3 regions of the Pseudoxanthomonas sp. CF385 genome follow, and region 1 is predicted to be linked to each of the others. Evidence: riboswitches for the same ligand, from Rfam matches in the RefSeq annotation. Region 1 holds a riboswitch; each other region holds the start of a gene.
The links. Region 1 has a riboswitch for cobalamin ahead of btuB (TonB-dependent vitamin B12 receptor). Riboswitches for the same ligand answer to the same signal wherever they lie in the genome.

Region 1 (4,755 bases):
CTCAACTGCGTAGCGACGTCGAAACCGGCCAGGGTGACGTCGACGGTGAACTCGGCGCCGCGGATGCGGGCTTCGTCGATGTTGTTGGGCAGGAAGATCGACGCGTCGTACGAAATCAGCTGGTCCACCTTGTTCTGGTAGACGTTGAACGTCCAGTTCCAGGTGTCCGCGTACTGCGCGATGCCGACGTTGACGCTTTCGGATTCTTCCGGCTTCAGGTCCGGGTTGCCGAAGAACGGGTAGTACAGGTCGTTGAAGCTCGGTGCCTTGAAGCCTGTCGCGACGCTGGCGGTCAGCTTCAGGCCGTTGCCGAAGCCGAAGCCGTAGCCCAAGCTGCCGGTGGTGTGGTTGCCGAACTGTTCGTTGTCGTCGTTGCGGACGCTGGCCTGCAGCTGGTGCGCGCCGAAACGGCCCTGGTACTCGACGAAGCCGGCCAGGTTGTCGCGCTGGGTGACGTCGAAATCGGTGGCGCTTTCCACCTTGTCGTCCTGCCAGTCGATGCCGGCGGTCAGCAGCTGGTTCGCCGCCACGCTGAAGTCGCCCTGCAGCGAGGCCACGTAGCGACGCGTCTCGAAGTAGCCGGACTGCACGTCGTCGAGGAAGTCATCGGACTTGTCGTCGTTGCGGCCCAGGCTCAGCAGCAGGTTGACCTTCTCGCTGGGCGCATAGCGCAGCTTGGTGCCCAGCACCTGCTGCACGGTCTCGGAGCGGTTGGTGAAACTGCCGTCGAATTCGCTCTCGCCGTCGGCGCGAAGCGCGTTGGCTTCCAGCGTCAAGGTGTCGGTGAACGAATAACCGCCGCGCAGGTTGGCCGAGGTATTGCGGTAGCCGTCGCGGTCGGGCTCGTCGGTGAAGCAGCCGGCGCCGAAGTCGAACGGGATGCTCGGGTCCGGCCCGCGTCCGCGGCAGGCGTTGAAGCCGTCGGTGCGCGTGTACGCCACGTCGGCGCCGAACCAGCCGCGCGCGTTGCCGCCGCCGATGCCGGCGCTGGCTTCACGGGTGCTGTCGCTGCCCACGCCGATGCGGAAGTTCGGGCGCACCTTGCCGGTGTTACGGCGGGTGAACACCTGGATCACGCCACCGATCGCCTCCGAGCCCCACAGGCTCGAACGCGGGCCGCGCACGATTTCGACGCGGTCGATCTGGTCGATCGGCAGGTCCTGCAGCGCGGGCAGGCCGGCGGTCGCCGAGCCCATGCGCACGCCGTCCACGAGCACCAGCACGTGGTCGGACTCCGCGCCGCGCAGGTTGAGCGTGGTGATCTTGCCGGCGCCGCCCTGGTTGGCGATCGAGATGCCGGCGCGGCCCTGCAGCAGTTCGCCCAGCGAGCGCGCCTGGCTGCGCTGGATCGCATCGCGGCCGATCACCTGGGCCGGGACCAGGCTGTCTTCGACGGACACCTCGGTGCGCGTGCCCGAGACGACGACCTCGTCGAGGTTGGTGGCGTCCTGCGCCTGCGCCGCGAACGGCAGCGCCATCGCGACCGCGAGGGCCAACAGGGAAGGGGAGGAAACACTACGGCTCTGCATCGGAACAACTCCATCGCGCGCCCCGCGCGCATTCTTCGGCGTGGAGTCGCGATGGAAAGGGAAGCGGAGCGGACAGCGCGGGCGAAGCGGCGCGGCACGCCGCGACGCCCTCCGCATCGCAACCAGTGGACTCCCAGGCCGGTCTCCGGGCTTGCGAACGAGTGCAGGGCACTCCGCCGTGGCGCCTTCCCATGCGTCGTGGACGCACAGTGGCCGATGCCGCGGCTGTCTTCGCCTACCGTTGCGGGGGCAGCGCCGGAATGCCGCCATGGGGCGGGTCACCGGCTTCCCGTTTCAACCCGGCACGAGGCGCGGGTCACCTGAAAGCGCGCGCAGTATACGGGAAGCATCCGTCCGCCACGTAGAGCGGAGCTTGCTCCGGTGCTTTCCGGCAACGGAGGGTGTGCGGCGTCGAGCAAGCGCGACGCTACGACGTGCGATCAGTCGTCGCCGCGCGAATCGAACAGGTTCAGCGAAGGACCGCTGTCTTCTTCCGGCTCGGTGTGGGTCGTGGTCACCGGACCGGCGGCCGGGCGGCCGCGCGGCGGCGGCAGCAGGGCGGCGGCGGCATCGTAGGCCACCAGCAGTTCGCCGCGACGCGCCTCGGGCAGCTGCTGCCAGTGGCAGTCCAGCAGCGCGCCTTCCAGCGCGTACAGCAGGTTGAGGCTGGGCCGGAACCCCGCGCGCTTGACCCGGATGAAGGCCTCGACCGCGCCCACCGACTCCAGGTCCTCCTGCGTACGCAGGCCGACCTGGCGGAGCCAGGCGGCGGATTTGGGGCCGATGTTGCGCAGCTTGGTGCCTGTCATGTCAGTGAATCCAGGAAGATGGCGGCGATGCGTTCCATGCCCTCCTGGTCGTCCGCATCGAACCGGGCCAGGCGGGGGCTGTCCAGGTCGAGCACGCCGACGAGTTCGCCCCCTTTCACCAGCGGGACCACCAATTCCGAGCGCGATGCGGAGTCGCAGGCGATGTGGCCCGGAAAGGCGTCCACGTCGTCCACGCGCTGGGTCTGGCGGGTGCGTGCGGCGGCTCCGCAGACCCCCTTGTCCAACGGGATCCGCACGCAGGCTGGTAGTCCTTGGAACGGACCGACCACCAATTCCCGGCCATCGAAGAAGTAGAAGCCCACCCAGTTGAAGTCGGGCAGGGCGTGGTAGACCAGTGCGGCCAGGTTGGCGGCGTTGGCGATCCGGTCCGGTTCGCCGGCCAAGAGGGCACGGGCCTGTTCGGCCAGCTGTGCGTATTGTTCCGGCTTGCTGCCGGTGAGCGTCTGGGAGGCGAATGACATGTCGTCGATTCTACTCCCGGCCCCTCGCGGCGGCCCGATATGATGCATTCCAGCGGCGGACCCGACGGGGAGAAGGGTGAGCATGAAGGCAGGCGATGACGAAGCCGCGTGGCGCGGCCACGGTGTGACCCGGTTGGAAGCGTTCGTGGACGCGGCCTTCGCGTTCGCGGTGACCCTGCTGGTGATCTCGGTGGACCGCATCCCGGACAGCATCGGCGCGCTGCTGCAGGCGTTGAAGAACGTGCCCGCATTCGCCGCCAGCTTCGCGATGGTGGCGATGTTCTGGTACGCGCACGTGCGCTGGAGCCGGCGCTACCGCCTCGGCACGGTGCCGGCCACGCTGCTCAGCCTGCTGCTGGTGTTCCTGGTGCTGGTCTATGTGTATCCGCTGCGCCTGCTGCTGGGCACCTTCTTCGCGTGGATCACCAACGGCTGGCTGCCGATGCCGTTGAACGACGCCAATGGCGCCCGCCCGCTGGCCTTCATGTTCACCTTCTACGGGCTGGCGTTCGCATCGATGTCCGCCTGCATCGGCGGCCTGTACGCGCTGGCATGGCGCGCGCGCGCGCGGCTGGGGCTGGATGGCGACGCCGCCGCCAACGCCGCGGGCGAGTTCGCCTCGCATGCGTACTTCGTCCTGGTCGGGCTGCTGTCGGTGGCGATCGCCGGCCTGCTGACCGAAGACTCGCGTTCCTGGCAGGTCGCCATGCCGGGCAGCGTGTACTTCCTGCTGTCGTTCACCGGGTTCGTCCACGTGTGGGGCCAGCGTTTCGGCACACGCCGTTGGCCGGAACGCGTGGAGGGCTAGGCCGGTGGACAGGCTGTTCGTCACCGGCACCGACACCGGCGTGGGCAAGACCGTCGCCAGCGCTGCGCTGCTGCACGCGTTCCGCGCCCGCGGGCTGCGCGCGGTAGGCATGAAGCCGGTCGCCAGCGGCTGCGAGGCGACGCCGGGGGGATGGCGAAACGAGGACGCGCTCGCGTTGCAGGCCGCCAGCGATCCCGTGCCGCCGTACGAGGACGTGAACCCCTATGCGCTGCCCGCGCCGCTCGCGCCGGAGATCGCCGCGCGCGACGCCGGCGTGGACGTGCAGCTGGGCGTATTGGTGTCCGCCTTCGAGCGGCTGCATCCGCTGGCCGACATGGTGCTGGTGGAAGGCGTCGGCGGCTGGGCCGCGCCGCTGACCGCCACGTTGGACCAGCGCCACCTGGTGCAGGAACTGCGTCTGCCGGTGGTGCTGGTGGTGGGCATGCGGCTGGGCTGCATCAACCATGCGCGCCTCAGTGCGCGCGCGATCCAGGACGACGGTGCGCGCCTGGTGGGCTGGATCGCCAACGAAGTCGATCCGGAGATGGCGCGTCGCGACGAGAACTTCGCGCTGCTGTCCGCGCGCATGCCCGTGCCCTGCTGGGGACGCCTGCCGCATGCGCCGGACATCGACCCCACGCTGCTCAGCCGGCACATCGCGATTCCCGTGTAGGAAGGCGGCGCGGAAAATAAAAAACCCGGCAGCGTGGGGGCTGCCGGGTCGGGTTTGCGCGGAGGGAGGGGAGGGCCGCGCAATAACCGGTTGAAGCGGGCTTACTTGGCCTTCGCGGCCTTGGTCGCCTTGGCCACGGAGGCCTGGACGTTGTCGGTCGCGGTTTCGAACTGGGTCTTCACCAGCTGGCCGAAGGCCTCACCGGTCTTGAGGCTCAGGCCGAACACTTCCTGGCTGGCGGCGACGACGCGCTCGGCGTTGTCCTTGGCGACCTGCAGGCCCTTCGGCCACAGGTTCTTGTAGCCGTCCAGGTCGCGGGTCTCGGCCAGCTCGCCGAAGAAGGCGGTGGTGGCGTCGATGTTCTTTTCGAAGGTCTTCAGCTGCACGCCGAACACGGTCTCGGCGCTTTCCAGGGCCAGGCGATTGGCGCGCGAGGCGGCAGCGGCGAACTGGT
Region 2 (4,755 bases), on a different contig from region 1:
CGCGCATCTCCTGCAGGCGCTCGCGGAAGGTCTGCGCCGCCAACGGCAGCGCAGCGAGCAGGGCGCAGGCCAACAGGCCGGTGCGGAGCCAGGGATGGGGCGTCATGGGGTCACCTCGCAGGGGACAACGCGCCGTCGGGCCACGGGTTGACGGCCTCCGGATCCGGCTGGCCCGCGCCCGCGTGGCCGGCGACAATACGCCCCCCCGGCGGCCCCACGCCGCCCGCACGCCGAGCCCCATGACCGCCTTCGTTTCCCCCGACCGCATCCGCGGCCTGTTCGCCCAGGCCATGTCCGACATGTACCGCGCCGAGGTGCCGCTGTACGGCGACCTGATCACGCTGGTCGGCGACATCAACACGACGACACTGCAGCGCGACGCCGCCCTGGCCGAGCGCCTGCAGCGCACCGGCGAAACCGAGCGCCTGGACCTGGAGCGCCACGGCGCGATCCGCGTCGGCACGCCGGCGGAACTGGCGATGCTGGGCCGTGTGTTCGCGTTGATGGGCATGCATCCGGTGGGCTACTACGACCTCACCGTGGCCGGCGTGCCGGTGCATGCGACCGCGTTCCGCCCACTGACCGAAGCCGCGCTGGCCGCCAACCCGTTCCGCATCTTCACCTCGCTGCTGCGCCTGGAGCTGATCGCCGACGCGACGCTGCGCGCGGAAGCCGAGGCGATCCTGGCCAAGCGCGACATCTTCACCGCCGGCGCGCGCGCGCTGGTGGACCAGGCCGAACGCGACGGCGGGCTGGACGATGCCGATGCGCAGCGCTTCGTTGCCGAAGTGCTCGAGACCTTCCGCTGGCATGGCGACGCGACCGTCTCGCTGCAGACCTACCGCGCGCTGCACGGTCTGCACCGGCTGGTCGCCGACGTGGTCAGCTTCCGCGGCCCGCACATCAACCACCTCACCCCGCGCACGCTGGACATCGATGCCGCCCAGGCGGCGATGCTGGAGCGCGGCATCCAGGCCAAGGCGTTGATCGAAGGCCCGCCGCGCCGCGCGGTGCCGATCCTGCTGCGGCAGACCAGCTTCAAGGCGCTGGAAGAGGAAGTCGCCTTCCCCGACGCCACCGGCACGCTGGTGCCCGGCAGCCACAGCGCGCGCTTCGGCGAGATCGAACAGCGCGGCCTGGCGCTGACGCCCGCCGGGCGCGAGCTCTACGACCGCCTGCTCGCGCAGGTGCGCCAGGCCGGCGGCGCCGGCAACACGTCGGCGGACTATCCGCAGCGGCTGGCGGCGGCGTTCGCGGCCTTCCCCGATGATGAGACCACGCTGCGCCGCGACGGACTGGGGTACTTCCGTTACCGCGTCACCGCGACCGGCGCTGCGTTGCCGGCCGCCGAGCGAGCGGCGATGACGCCCGACGCCCTCGTCGCGGCCGGCCATGCCGTCGCCGATCCCATCGTCTACGAGGACTTCCTGCCGGTCAGCGCGGCGGGCATCTTCCAGTCCAACCTCGGCGGCGGCGAACAGCGCGCCTACGACGCGCATGCGAACCAGGACGCGTTCGAGACCGCGCTCGGCGCGACGATCCACGACCCGTTCGCGCTGTACGCGCAGGCACAGGACGCTTCGGTCGCCGCGCTGCGCGGCTAAGGCTTCATATGCCCTCTCCCTGCGCCAGCGGGGAGAGGGTGCCGAAGGCGGGTGAGGGGCGAACGGAGTCCCACCCCCAACGCGTTTAGTCGGCAAAACGTTCGCGATCTTGGTGTCGCGCGCGGATCATCATCGCGCCTGCCCCTCATCCGCCGTTAGGGCACCTTCTCCCCGCAGGCGGGGCGAAGGAGAAATCCGTGAAACCCGCGCCAGTCCGACACCCGCTGTTCCACACAACATTTGGTGTTGACGCTTCCGGCATGCCCCACTATGTTGTGGCCGTCGGTTCCGGTGGTCGCAAGCCACGGGATTAAAACGGGAAGCCGGTGACGCGTTCGCGCCACTCCGGCACTGCCCCGCAGCGGTAATTGGGAACGAACCCGCCACCAGCACTGGGGCCTTGCCCTGGGAAGCGGCGGACGTAGGAAGAAGGCACGTCCTTCCCGCCCATGAGTCCGAAGACCTGCCGACAGCCGCGCGTAGCACACCGCGCGGTGCCGGCCGCGGAATCTCCGGGGGGAGAGGGCTGGCGAAGCAGGGCACGCCGGTCTTCCGTCCGCGCGATCTCGCCCCCTGCGACGCCGCTTCCCCACTGTGATCCTCCATCCGGCCTTGCGCAGCCCCGCGAGGGACGGGCCGCCGCGTGCACCACGCATGGAGGATTCTCGTGACCCAGATCGACAGCGCCGTCGCCGACGCCGGCACCACCCCGTCCCAGAAGGACGCCTTTTCGCTGACCCCGCCGCCCACCGCCACCGCGATGAGCGTGACCAAGCGCAACGGCGGCCGCGAGCCGGTGGACCTCAACAAGATCGTGCGCGCGGTGCAGCGCAACTGCGAAGGCCTGCACGCCATCGACCCGATGCGCGTGGCCACCCGCACCATCTCCGGCCTGTACGACGGCGCCAGCACGCGCGAACTGGACGAACTGTCGATCCGCACCGCCGCGCTGCTGACCGGCGAGGAACCCGAATACAGCCGCCTGGCCGCACGCCTGCTGGCCGGCTACATCGTCAAGGAAGTCACCGGCCAGGAGATCCACGCGTTCTCGCAGTCGGTCACCCGCGGCCACGAAGTCGGCCTGATCAACGACCGCCTGCTGAACTTCGTACAGACCAACGCACGCAAGCTCAACGATGCGCTGGACGCCTCGCTCGACCTGCACTTCGACTACTTCGGCCTGCGCACGCTGTACGACCGCTACCTGCTGCGCCACCCGCACACCCGCAAGGTCATCGAGACGCCGCAGCAGTTCTTCCTGCGCATCGCCTGCGCGCTGAGCGAAGACGTGCCCGAAGCGCTGGCGCTGTATCGCCGCATGGGCAACCTGGACTACCTGCCCAGCTCGCCGACGCTGTTCAACAGCGGCACCACGCACGAGCAGCTGTCCTCGTGCTTCCTGTTGGACTCGCCGCAGGACACGCTGGAGTCGATCTACGCCAAGTACGGCGACATCGCCCAGCTGAGCAAGTTCAGCGGCGGCATCGGCGTGAGCTACACCCGCGTGCGTTCGCGTGGTTCGCTGATCAAGTCCACCAACGGCCACAGCAACGGCATCGTGCCGTGGCTGAAGACGCTGGATTCCTCGGTCGCGGCGGTCAACCAGGGTGGCAAGCGCAAGGGCGCGGCCTGCGTGTACCTGGAAACCTGGCACGCCGACATCGAAGACTTCCTGGAGCTGCGCGACAACACCGGCGACGAAGCGCGCCGTACGCACAACCTCAATCTGGCCAACTGGGTGCCGGACCTCTTCATGAAGCGCGTCGAAGCCGACCAGGAATGGTCGCTGTTCGATCCACGCGTGGTGCCTGAACTGACCGACCTGTATGGCGCTGCGTTCGAACTGGCCTACACGCAGGCCGAAGCGCAAGGCAAGGCGATGAAGACCACGTCCGCTCGCAAGCTTTACGGCCGGATGATGCGCACGCTGGCCGAGACCGGCAACGGCTGGATGACCTTCAAGGACAAGTGCAACGCCGCGAGCAACCAGACCCTGCGCGCCGGCAACGTCATCCACCTGTCGAACCTGTGCACGGAAATCCTGGAAGTCACCTCGGCGGAAGAAACGGCGGTGTGCAACCTCGGCTCGATCAACCTGGGCCGTCACTTCGATGACGATGGCTGGTTCGATTTCGACAAGCTCGCCGAGACCGTCCGCCTGGCCGTGCGCCAGCTGGACCGCGTGATCGACCTGAACTTCTATCCGATCGAGACCGCGCGCCGCGGCAACCTGCGCTGGCGCCCGGTGGGCCTCGGCTGCATGGGCCTGCAGGACGTGTTCTTCAAGCTGCGCCTGCCGTTCGACAGCGCCGAGGCGCGCGCGCTGTCGGCGAAGATCGCCGAGACCATCTACTTCCACGCGCTGGAGACGTCGGTGGAACTGGCGCAGGAACGTGGCCGCCATCCGTCGTTCGCCGACACGCGCGCCGCCAACGGCGAGCTGCAGTTCGACGCCTGGAACGTGGTTCCGGAGAACGCGGAACGCTGGGATACCCTGCGCGCGCGCATCAAGGAACACGGCCTGCGTAACTCGCTGCTGATCGCGATCGCGCCGACCGCCACGATCGCCTCGATCGCCGGCTGCTACGAGTGCGTGGAGCCGCAGGTGTCCAACCTGTTCAAGCGCGAGACGCTGTCGGGCGACTTCCTGCAGGTCAACCGCTACCTGGTGGACGAGTTGAAGAAGCTCGGCCTGTGGACGCCGGAAACGCGCGATGCGATCAAGCTGGCCGAAGGCTCCATCCAGGGCATCGCGCAGATCCCGGACACGCTGCAGCAGGTCTATCGCACGGCCTGGGAACTGCCGATGCGCTCGCTGATCGACATGGCTGCCGGCCGTGGCGCCTTCATCGACCAGTCGGCCTCGCTGAATCTGTTCATGGAAAGCCCGAACATCGGCGCGATGTCGTCCATGTACATGTACGCATGGAAGCAGGGCATCAAGACCACCTACTACCTGCGCTCGCGCCCGGCCACCAAGATCGCCAAGACCACGGTCAGCAGCACGACGGCCGCAGCGCCGAAGCGCGACTACACGCCGACGGAGGCCATCGCCTGCTCGCTGGAGAACCCGGAAGCCTGCGAGGCCTGCCAGTAACCGCTCCCCTGCGTCGACCCCGGTCGACGGACCCTGGAATCGGAACACGGATGT
Region 3 (4,755 bases), on a different contig from region 1:
CCGTCGCCGACCACAAGCGCAAGCTCTATTTCTTCGAATCCGCGCTGACGCCGAACACGTTCTGGGTGGATCTCAAGGACGTGGACTTCTCGAGGGAGACCGGCAAGGTGCTGCGCCTGGACCTGGGTGCGGACCAGCGCAACGTGTTCGCCGGCAACGCGGTGAAGGATTTCAGGCCCGCGGAACCGTTCGTGTTCCAGGGCCTGTAGCTACAGATCGAATGCGAGCAGGTCGTGGCCGGTGGCGGCGCGCACCACACGCCGGTACAACACGTTGCCGCTGCCGCCGTTGGTCAGCGCCACCAGCGCACGCTGGCCGCTGGCATCGCCGAGCGCGAAATTCTTGAAGATGCCGCCGTTGCTGCCCGAGTGGTAGAAGACCGGCCCGCGCGGCGTGGCTTCCAGGTTCCAGCCCAGGCCCTTCTCCGTCCAGCGGCCGGGCACGTCGATCTGCTTGGTCAGCATCGCGCGGCGCGTGGCCTCGGTGATCTGCCACGGTTCGCGCGGCGTGCGCACCATCAGCGCCATGAAGCGCGCGTACGCGGTCGGCGTGGTGCGCAGGCTCGCGGCGGCATTGGCGAGGATGTCACCGGGCCAGTTCACCAGGCCCTTGGGCGTGATCGCCTGCACCTCGGGCAACGCGCGCGCGGCATCCTCGTAGCGCCAGGTCGACAGCGGCTTGCCCCAGCGGTCTGCCACGACCTGCGCCGCGCTCCACTGCTCGCGCAGCATCTGCGGCGGCATGCCGGGCGTTTCGTCCTCGACGGCGCGATGCCCGTACACCGAACGCGCGGCTAGGTCCGCATTCCAGCTGTAGCTGCTGCCCTGCATGCCGGCGGGGCCGAACAGCAGGCGCTGCATCGATTCGTCCAGGCTCTCGCCGGTCAGCGTTTCGACCACCAGCTGCAGCCAGAAGATCGCTTCGCCCGAATAGTCGATGCGCGTGCCGGGCTTCACGGCGGGCACCAGTTTTTCGGTCACCGGATCCTTGCGCCAGTTCGGCAGGCCGGTGGAGTGGCGCAATACGTCGCGCACGGTGATGGCGTCGATCCACGGATGGTCGGCCAGGTAGTCCATCCGCCGGTAGCGCACCAGCGGTGCATCAAGGTCGATGACGCCCTGGTCCGCCAGCTGCAGCACCAGATAGGCGAACACCGGCTTGCTCAGCGAGGCGTCCTCGAACAGCGTGTTCGCCACCACCGGCGCGCGCGTCAGCGCATGGGTCACGCCGAACCCGCGCGCCCACACCACCTCGCCCCGCTCGACCACCGCCAGCCCGATGCCCGGCACACGCAGCGCCTGCATCAACCGCGGCAGATCATCGAGGAAAGCCTCGGGCGGAATCCAGCCCGCCGCGTCGTCGCAGGCGGCGGCGGAAGCGGAGCGTGGCCAGGCCCACGCCAGCGGGGACAACAGGCCGGCTTTCAGCAGGTTTCGGCGTGACGGGAACGATGAGGCGTGACTCATGACGGCTTGAGTGTCCCTAGGCAGGCTCGTTTAAAGATGACGTATGAGCGATGCAAACCCCGCGCTGGCTTGACGCGCCACGCCCCACCGCCGTATCGTCCGCATCGCCAAGGTTTCCATCTCTTCATGCGAATGAAGAGATGGGATTAAAAGGGAAGCCGGTGCGGCCTGTTCCATGGGCCTATTCCGGCGCTGCCCCGCAGCGGTATTTGGAAACGAACCCCGTCAACAGCACTGGTCCTCGCGGGCCGGGAAGCGGTGGGAAGTAGGCCAGCGCACACGCGCCCGTCCATGAGCCCGAAGACCTGCCCTGGCCGGAAGACACGACCGTCTTCCGTCTGACCTGGAGCTTCCGAGGGGAGGCGGCCGGAGCCCGTGTCCGCGCGCGCCTGCCCGGATGCGTCCTCCTGCGCCTTCCTCCCGGCACTCCGGCTCGCCCGCGGGGGCGAAGGTCGCTGGCGTGGCGGGCGCGTGCCCGGCGCGCGGTTCCTTCGTTCCTCATCACTGCTTGCATGAGGACACGCACCATGACCACCGTTACCACCCTCGGCTTCCCGCGCATCGGCGTGAAGCGCGAACTGAAGACCGCACTCGAACGCTACTGGCGCGGCGAAAGCAGCGCCGACGCGCTGCAGGACACCGCACGCGACCTGCGCCATCGCCACTGGCAGCTGCAACGCAATGCCGGCGCCGATGTCGTCCCCTGCAACGACTTTTCGCTGTACGACCACGTGCTGGATACGGCGTTCCTGTTCGACGCCCTGCCCGACGCCTACCGCGCACTGGCCGATGCCGATCCGTTGGCCGGCTACTTCACCCTCGCGCGCGGCCTGCAAAAGGACGGCGTGGACCTGCGCGCGCTGGAGATGACCAAGTGGTTCGACACCAACTACCACTACCTCGTGCCGGAGCTGCACGCCGGGCAGAGTTTCCGGTTGCGCGGCGACAAGCCGGTGGCCGAGTACCTTGAAGCACGTGCCCAGGGCCACGCGACGCGCCCCGTGCTGCTCGGGCCGGTGAGCTTCCTGCTGCTGGCGAAAACGGTGGACGGCAGTGACCGGCTGGCGCTGCTCGACCGCCTGTTGCCGGTATACGCGGAGCTGCTGACGAAGCTGCATGCGGCGGGTGCGGACTGGGTGCAGCTCGATGAGCCCTGCCTGGTGCTGGACCTGGATGAGGCCACCCGTTCGGCCTACCTGCGCGCGTACGCGACGCTGGCGAAGACCGTCCGTCCGCGCCTGCTGCTGGCGACGTACTTCGGTCGGCTCGATGCGCAGCTGCCGCTGGCCTGCGCGCTGCCGGTCGACGGCCTGCACGTGGACCTGGTGCGCGGCAAGGAACAGCTGGACGACGTGCTGAAGCAGTGGCCGCGTGGCCGCGTGCTGTCGGTGGGCCTGGTGGATGGCCGCAACATCTGGCGCACGAACCTGGACAACGCGTTGATCCTGGCCAGGTACGCGCAAGGCCACCTGGAGCTCGGCCAGCTGTGGCTGGCGCCGTCGTGCTCGCTGCTGCACGTGCCGGTGGACGTCATCGGCGAGAAGGCGCTGCCATCCGACCTGAAGTCATGGCTGGCCTTTGCCCGGCAGAAAATCGAGGAACTGCGCCTGCTGGCCGACGCGCTGCGCGATCCGCGCACGGCGGACCCCGCGCTGGCGGTGGCGCGCGATCGCATCGAATCGCGTCGCCACTCGGGACGGGTGCACCGCCCCGCTGTCGCGGCGCGGCTGGCCTCGCCCGAGGCGGCCGACATCCATCGTGATGTGCCGTACCCGCAGCGTCGTCTTGCCCAGCAGGCGCGATTCGCGCTGCCGGCGTTCCCGACCACGACGATTGGCTCGTTCCCGCAGACGCACGAGGTGCGCGAGGCGCGCGCGCGCCACAAGAGCGGCACGCTGTCCGACGCCGGGTACGATGCCTTCCTCGAAGCCGAGACCGCGCGCTGCGTGCACATCCAGGAAGAGATCGGCCTCGACGTGCTGGTGCATGGCGAGTTCGAGCGCAACGACATGGTGGAGTACTTCGGCGAGCAGCTGGACGGGTTCGCCTTCACCAAGAACGGGTGGGTACAGAGCTATGGCTCGCGCTGCGTGAAGCCGCCGATCATCTACGGCGACGTGTCGCGCCCCGCGCCGATGACGGTGCGCTGGACGCGGTACGCGCAGTCGCTGACCGAGCGGCCGATGAAGGGCATGCTGACCGGACCGGTCACCGTGCTGCAGTGGTCGTTCGTGCGCGACGACCAGGCGCGTGCGCAGACCTGCCGGCAGATCGCGCTCGCCCTGCGTGACGAAGTGCTGGACCTGGAGGCGGCCGGCATCGGCGTGATCCAGATCGACGAACCGGCCCTGCGCGAAGGCCTGCCGTTGCGTCGCGCGGACTGGCAGGCCTACCTGGCCTGGGCCGTGGAGTGCTTCCGCATCAGTGCGTCCGGTGTGAAGGACGACACCCAGATCCACACCCACATGTGCTACTCGGAGTTCAACGACATCATCGAAGCCGTGGCGGCGATGGACGCCGACGTCATCTCCATCGAAACCTCGCGTTCGCGGATGGAACTGCTGGAGGCGTTCGTGAGGTTCCGCTATCCCAACGAGATCGGTCCCGGCGTGTACGACATCCACTCGCCGCGCATCCCGACCACGGGCGAGATGATCGACCTGCTGGAGCGCGCCCGCGCCGTACTGGCGCCCGAGCAGATCTGGGTCAATCCGGACTGCGGCTTGAAGACGCGGGGCTGGCCCGAGGTGCGTACGGCGCTGGAGCGGATGGTGGAAGCAGCGCATGCCTTGCGTGGCGGACGCGCGCAGGCGGCCTGACGGTCGTCGCAACGTGGTGGCGGGCAAGGGCCCGCCCCACGTCGCTTCAATCCTGCGCGATCGCCGGGGGCAGCGGCGGTGCGGGCGTGGGCCGGCCGAGCGGGTCGAGCGCGATCATCACGAAGTGACCGCGCGTGCACAGCTTGCGCTCGCCGGTCAGCAGGTTCTCGGTGATGACTTCCACGTCGACGTTCATCGAGCTGCGGCCGACCTTCACCACGCGCGCGACGACTTCCACCAGGTCGCCCTTGTGGATCGGCTGGTTGAAGTCCACCTGCTCCGAGCGCGCGGTGACCACCGTGGAGCGGGCGTAGCGGGAGGCGACGATGAAGGCGGACATGTCCATCCACGCCAGCGCCTGGCCGCCGAACAGCGTGCCCAGGTGGTTGGTGTGGTCGGGAAAGACCATGTGCAGCAGGCGGGCCTCGAGCGGGCGCGCTTCGGCGTTGGCCAGTTCAGTCATGGTGGTG

Region 2: linked by a shared signal. The riboswitch ahead of BLT45_RS01195 (ribonucleoside-diphosphate reductase subunit alpha) and the one ahead of btuB (TonB-dependent vitamin B12 receptor) in region 1 are both predicted to bind cobalamin.
Region 3: linked by a shared signal. The riboswitch ahead of metE (5-methyltetrahydropteroyltriglutamate--homocysteine S-methyltransferase) and the one ahead of btuB (TonB-dependent vitamin B12 receptor) in region 1 are both predicted to bind cobalamin.

Annotation. Positions count from the first base shown of each region.
Region 1 covers NZ_FNKZ01000004.1:46,933-51,687, reverse strand. Annotated here, with positions in the region: gene btuB (TonB-dependent vitamin B12 receptor) at 1-1,529, opposite strand, end outside; cobalamin riboswitch at 1,648-1,868, opposite strand; gene BLT45_RS17080 (TfoX/Sxy family protein) at 1,970-2,338, opposite strand; gene BLT45_RS17075 (GAF domain-containing protein) at 2,335-2,820, opposite strand; gene BLT45_RS17070 (TMEM175 family protein) at 2,903-3,628, shown strand; gene bioD (dethiobiotin synthase) at 3,633-4,301, shown strand; gene BLT45_RS17060 (phasin family protein) at 4,403-4,755, opposite strand, start outside.
Region 2 covers NZ_FNKZ01000001.1:274,926-279,680, reverse strand. Annotated here, with positions in the region: gene BLT45_RS01205 (alpha/beta hydrolase) at 1-106, opposite strand, end outside; gene BLT45_RS01200 (2-oxoadipate dioxygenase/decarboxylase HglS) at 240-1,604, shown strand; cobalamin riboswitch at 1,871-2,090, shown strand; gene BLT45_RS01195 (ribonucleoside-diphosphate reductase subunit alpha) at 2,365-4,701, shown strand.
Region 3 covers NZ_FNKZ01000001.1:268,810-273,564, forward strand. Annotated here, with positions in the region: gene BLT45_RS01170 (linear amide C-N hydrolase) at 1-209, shown strand, start outside; gene BLT45_RS01175 (serine hydrolase domain-containing protein) at 210-1,466, opposite strand; cobalamin riboswitch at 1,560-1,794, shown strand; gene metE (5-methyltetrahydropteroyltriglutamate--homocysteine S-methyltransferase) at 1,994-4,285, shown strand; gene BLT45_RS01185 (acyl-CoA thioesterase) at 4,332-4,748, opposite strand.